DNA from 2 places in the Enterococcus sp. DIV1304_2 genome. Region 2 is predicted to be linked to the other one. Evidence: predicted binding sites of a transcription regulator. Region 2 holds the regulator's gene; the other holds the start of a gene.
What was found. Region 2 encodes HrcA, which represses chaperone genes, less so after heat shock. Its sites were predicted from a motif close to TTAGCACTCNNNNNNNNNGAGTGCTAA; they were not measured.
Positions count from the first base shown of each region.

Region 1 (3,218 bases), 780 kb from region 2:
GCCTTCTGCTTCGATCGCTGCTACTTTGTTGATCACGTTCACTAATGCTGTACCACCACCAGAGACCATACCTTCTTCAACGGCAGCACGAGTAGCGTTCAACGCGTCCTCAATACGTAGTTTCAATTCTTTTAATTCTGTTTCAGTTGCCGCTCCGACTTTCACGACAGCTACTCCGCCAGCAAGTTTTGCTAAGCGTTCTTGTAATTTTTCACGGTCAAAGTCTGAAGTTGTTTCAGCGATTTGGTTTTTGATCAATTGAACACGTGCATCAATAGCTGTTTTATCGCCTGAACCTTCAACGATCGTTGTGTTGTCTTTATCCACAACAACTTTTGAAGCATTTCCTAAGTTTTCGATTGTTGCATCTTTCAATTCTAATCCTAGGTCATCTGTGATCACTGTACCACCAGTCAAGACAGCAATATCTTCTAACATTGCTTTACGACGGTCGCCGAAACCTGGTGCTTTTACAGCAACAACATTGAATGTTCCACGGATTTTATTCAATACCAATGTTGGTAATGCTTCGCCATCCACGTCATCAGCAATGATCAATAAAGGACGTGATTGTTGTAAGATTTGTTCCAATAAAGGTAAGATATCTTGGATATTTGAAATTTTCTTGTCAGTGATCAACAAGTATGGATTTTCCAAAACAGCTTCCATTTTGTCGTTGTCTGTTACCATATATTGTGACAAGTAACCACGGTCAAATTGCATACCTTCTACGACATCTAATTCTGTTTCGATTCCTTTAGATTCTTCAATTGTGATAACACCGTCATTGCCGACTTTTTCCATTGCATCCGCAATCAAACGGCCCACTTGTTCTGAACCAGAAGAAACAGCCGCAACTTGTGCAATAGCCTCTTTTGAGTCAACAACAGTTGAGATGTTGTGTAATTCTTCCACTGCTGTTTTAGTGGCTAATTCGATCCCACGACGAATACCTAATGGGTTAGCACCAGCTGTGACGTTTTTCAAACCTTCACGGACAATTGCTTGAGTCAATACAGTCGCTGTCGTTGTACCATCTCCAGCGATATCATTAGTTTTAGATGCAACTTCTGAAACTAATTTTGCACCCATGTTTTCAAAATGATCTTCTAATTCGATTTCTTTTGCAATCGTCACACCGTCATTTGTGATCAATGGAGAACCATATGATTTTTCTAAAACAACATTACGGCCTTTTGGTCCTAATGTCACTTTTACTGTATCTGCTAATTTATCTACACCACGTAACATTGCTGCACGTGCATCTTCTGCAAATTTCAATTCTTTTGCCATTTTTTCGTCACCTCATCAATTATTTTTGTTTCGTAATTACTCAACAATCGCCATAATATCTTTTCCAGAGACGATCAAATATTCTGTTCCTTCGAATTTCACTTCTGTACCGGCATATTTTTCAAACATTACTTGGTCGCCTACTTTAATAGCTGCAGGAACTTTTTCGCCGTTTTCTAGCAAACGTCCCTCACCCACTGCTACAACTGTTCCAGTTTGAGGTTTCTCTTTCGCTGATGAAGCTAAAACGATTCCTCCAACAGTTTTTTCTTCTTCTTGCGCGACTTCAATGATGACGCGATCACCTAATGGTTTTAACACGATAAATCCCTCCGATAACTCTTTTTTTGAATCTATTAGCACTCTATCACATCGAGTGCTAACCTACATTTTTAATAATACTCATTCTCCTATTCTTTTGCAAGCTTTTTAAATCATAGAAAAAAATTTTTTAAAGAAGGTTGTGAAAAAGCCGATCAGCTCCAAGTATTAAGGCAAAATTTGAGAAAATAGCTTCTCATATTTTTTCAAGTTTTGACTTAATATTGAAGGAGCTGGCTTTTGAACACCGTTTATCATAGGTTGTGAAAGACGCGTCTTGACCTGAGCAGTAAGATGGAAAATCAGAAAATAGCTCCTCATATTTTTTGATTTTCTAGCTTAATGTTGAAGGTCAGCTTTTTGAACACCGTTTATCTAGGTTGTGAAAGAAGCGCTTTGACCTGAGCAGTAAGATGGAAAATCAGAAAATAGCTCCTCATATTTTTTGATTTTCTAGCTTAATGTTGAAGGTCAGCTTCTTGAACACCGTTTATCTAGGTTGTGAAAGAAGCGCTCAGCACTGAGTAATAAGACAAGAAAATCAAAAATGGCTTTTTCATTTTGGATTTTTTTGTCTTATTATTGAAGTGTTGCTTCTTGAACACCGTTTATCATAGGTTGTGAAAGAAGCGCTTTGACCTGAGCAGTAAGATGGAAAATCAGAAAATAGCTCCTCATATTTTTTGATTTTTCAGCTTAATGTTGAAGGTCAGCTTCTTGAACACCGTTTATCAGTTTGTAAAAAAGCCGTTCAATACTAACTGATCAGAGAAACATCTTGATATGGTATAATGAATAATGGATAGCGTTTAGTAACGCGTACGTTGATTTTTCATCATTTAAAGTTCAACGAAAGGTTGCTTTTCCTATATTATTAGAGCAAGAAAGAAAGTTATACTTGGCTTTTCACTTAGCTCAAGGAGGTTTCATATGTCATTAAAAAAATATAGCTTTTTTAGCATTTTTTGTTACGGGCTAGTATTTGTCTCGCCTTTACTTCTGACATCTGTCGGACTTGTAAATTCAACGTCAGGTTTGATTAATGCGACAACAGTTGCGTATATCTTAGGTGCAATCATTCTGTGGTTCTTGTACTTCAAACATAAAGAACCAATCGAAATCGAAGCAAACGTACCGGTTGCTTCTCGCTCGAAAATCATTTTATACGGAGTCGTTGGTATCTTTATCGCTCTGATTTTACAAAGTATTGCGGTTATGATCGAGAGTTTCTTTTTTGGAGAAGTCTCTCCATCTGAAAATACGCAAAATATTATCCAACTGATTTTAGATACTCCTGCTTTTATTATTGCTACAACTATTGCCGGACCAATCATGGAAGAATTTGTATTTCGTCGCAGTATTCTTGGCATCGTTGGTCACTATACCAACTTTTGGGTAGGTGCAAGTGTTAGTTCCTTGCTCTTTGCATTAGCACACAATGATGGGCATTTACTCGTCTACTTCTTTTTAGGATTTTTCTTTAGTTTACTATACCGATCCACTGGGCGGATCTGGGCACCAATGATCACCCATATTGGTATGAACACTCTAGTTGTCATTGTACAATTGGCATTGCAACAAGGTTTACTGTAATATAATAAAAA
Region 1 covers NZ_CP187851.1:2,512,633-2,515,850, forward strand. The annotation lists gene groL (chaperonin GroEL) at 1-1,293, opposite strand, end outside; gene groES (co-chaperone GroES) at 1,330-1,614, opposite strand; gene IGJ14_RS11575 (CPBP family intramembrane glutamic endopeptidase) at 2,545-3,207, shown strand.
Region 1: the regulator HrcA is predicted to act here: its motif matches at 1,650-1,676, upstream of groES (co-chaperone GroES).

Region 2 (3,218 bases):
GAATAAAACGATGTTCATGAATTGGGTTCGACAAGGACGGTTGCAGTTGCCAGATCAAGAGACGGAGACACGGATGTTTGAAGAGACGATTGCGGCGATGGAAAAACACCAACGTCATCAATATGAGATCAGTAATTTTGGTCTAGCCGGTCATGAATCGCAACACAATTTGATGTATTGGAATAATGATCACTATTTCGGTTTTGGCGCAGGGGCAAGTGGCTATCTGGATCATACGCGGTATCGAAATAAAGGCCCGATTCAACATTATTTGCGTCCGTTACGTGAAGGTGAGTTACCGGTATTAGAGCGTGAAGAGTTATCTCGTAAGAATCAAATCGAGGAAGAAATGTTTCTTGGTTTAAGAAAAAAAGTGGGCATTGAGAAGCAACACTTTTTACAGCGTTATGGTCAATCGATTGAGTCGTTGTATCAATCTGTCCTTGATGAGTTAGTAGCAGAAGAGTTGTTAGTGAATGAAGAAGACCGAGTATATTTGACACAAAAAGGAACTTTTTTAGGGAATAATGTCTTCGAACGTTTTTTGTTGGATAAGGACTTGGCAAACGACTAAATGATTGTTTAAATTTTTTATAACAACTAAATAAACAATTGATTTGGTCAAGGTTTTTTATGATCAAATGCTTGATATGACGGTATTTTAAGCAAGTTGACAATTGGTTAGCACTCTCGATGCTAGAGTGCTAAAAAAGTGGGTTCTTTTCCTTGACACTTTTTGGTCTTCTTGCTATATTTATAAGTGGGTTAGCACTTAGAAGCTAAGAGTGCTAATGAGAGGTGAGAAAGATGTTAACACAGCGACAAAGTGATATTTTACGTCTGATCATCCAAAACTATACGAGTAGTGGGGTGCCCGTTGGTTCCAAAACGTTAATGGCGGAAGGAGTCGAGGCAAGTCCAGCGACGATCCGTAATGATATGAAAGCTTTAGAGGATGAAGGTCTACTTTTGAAGACACATTCTTCTTCTGGACGTATACCGTCTGCGCTAGGTTATCGTTATTATGTGGATCATCTGTTACGACCTGCTCGTGTAGCAAATGATGATTTGCACCAAATTCGACAGTCTTTAAACAAGGAATTCCATGAAATCAACGAAATCATCAAACAATCAGCTGAGATTTTATCTGAGTTGACTAGTTACACTACTTTTTCGTTAGGACCCGAGATTAAAGATCGCCGTTTGACCGGTTTTCGCATCGTGCCATTGAATAGTCGTCAGGTCATTGCGATCGTTGTGACTGACAATGGAAACGTTGAAAGTCAGGTTTTTACTCTTCCTGAAAACTTAGGTAGTCAGGACTTAGAAAAAATGGTTCGTATTGTCAATGACCGTTTGGTAGGAGATCCGTTAGTGACGGTATACAACAAATTACGCACGGAGATCCCGATGATCTTGCATAAATATTTTCAAACAACTGAAGGGATGTCTAGTCTCTTTGATACGGTTTTGAGTCATGCGTTTGAAGATAAAGTTTATGTGAGTGGCCAAATGAACTTATTGGATTATGAACCGCTGCAAGATGTGGATCAGTTCAAGTCAATGTTTTCATTTATGACAGATTCCTATGAACTGACACAGATGATCGTACCGATGGATAGTAAGATACATATCAAAATCGGTTCGGAATTAGGCAATGATCTATTGCAAAATATGAGTATGATCCAAGCGAGTTACGAGATCGTCGGTCATGGACGTGGAACGATCGCATTACTCGGACCAACGAGTATGCCGTATTCCAAAATGTTAGGTCTTGTTGATGTCTATCGAAAAGAATTGGCACACAAACTCGCTGATTATTACCGCACGCTTGACCGCTCGGATTTTTGAACAATCACAAAAGTGACTGATCGTTCTTTTTTCGAGTTGAACGATCAAGCAGCTGACTGAATAATGAAAGGAAGACTGCATCATGAAAGAAAACCACGAAGAATTAGATCAGGAATTGAATGATACGCAGCTAGATCCAGAAACGGAAGAAGTAGAAGTTTCAGAAGTGGAAGAAGAAGTAAGCGAACTTGCGAATCTCCAAGCTGAATTTGATGAAATGGAAGACAAGTTTTTACGTGCAAGAGCAGAGATCGCTAATATGGCGAATCGTGGCAAAAATGAGCGTGAGCAATTGCAAAAATATCGTTCACAAGATTTAGCAAAAAAATTATTACCTTCGATCGACAACTTGGAACGTGCCTTAGCGACAGAAGTATCTGACGAACAAGGTGCAAGTTTGAAAAAAGGTGTCGAGATGGTTCTTGAAAGTTTGAAACATGCATTGAAGGAAGAGGGGATCGAAAAAATCCCTGCAAAAGGTGAACCTTTTGATCCGACATTGCATCAAGCAGTTCAAACGGTGCCAGCAACAGATGAATTACCTGCTGATACCATCGTTGAAGTGTTACAAGAAGGCTATAAATTACATGACCGCGTATTGAGACCGACAATGGTTATCGTTGCGCAATAAAGTCATGATGGAATAGAAACAAACAACTTAGTAATAAGATAAGGAGACGTTGATTATGAGTAAAATTATCGGAATTGACTTAGGTACAACAAACTCAGCAGTAGCTGTATTAGAAGGAAATGAAGCAAAAATCATCGCAAACCCAGAAGGAAACCGTACAACACCTTCTGTTGTGTCATTTAAAAATGGTGAGATCCAAGTAGGGGAAGTAGCAAAACGTCAAGCAGTGACAAACCCTAATACGATTTCTTCCATCAAACGCCATATCGGTGAAGCTGGTTATAAAGTGGATGTTGAAGGTAAATCATATACACCACAAGAAATCTCTGCAATGATCTTACAATACATCAAAGGATTCGCAGAAGATTATTTAGGCGAAAAAGTAGAAAAAGCAGTTATCACTGTTCCTGCGTACTTCAACGACGCACAACGCCAAGCAACTAAAGATGCTGGTAAGATTGCAGGTTTAGAAGTAGAGCGTATCGTCAATGAACCAACTGCGGCAGCATTAGCTTATGGTTTAGACAAAACAGATCGCGATGAAAAAATCTTAGTATTTGACCTTGGTGGTGGTACATTTGACGTATCGATCCTTGAATTAGGTGACGGTGTATTCGATGTATTATCTACTGCCGGAGACAACCATTTAGGTGGAGATGACTTTGATAACAAAATCATCGATCATATGGTTGCTGAATTCAAAAAAGAAAACGGCATTGACTTAGGTCAAGATAAA
Region 2 covers NZ_CP187851.1:1,737,478-1,740,695, reverse strand. The annotation lists gene hemW (radical SAM family heme chaperone HemW) at 1-574, shown strand, start outside; gene hrcA (heat-inducible transcriptional repressor HrcA) at 808-1,851, shown strand; gene grpE (nucleotide exchange factor GrpE) at 1,934-2,482, shown strand; gene dnaK (molecular chaperone DnaK) at 2,538-3,218, shown strand, end outside.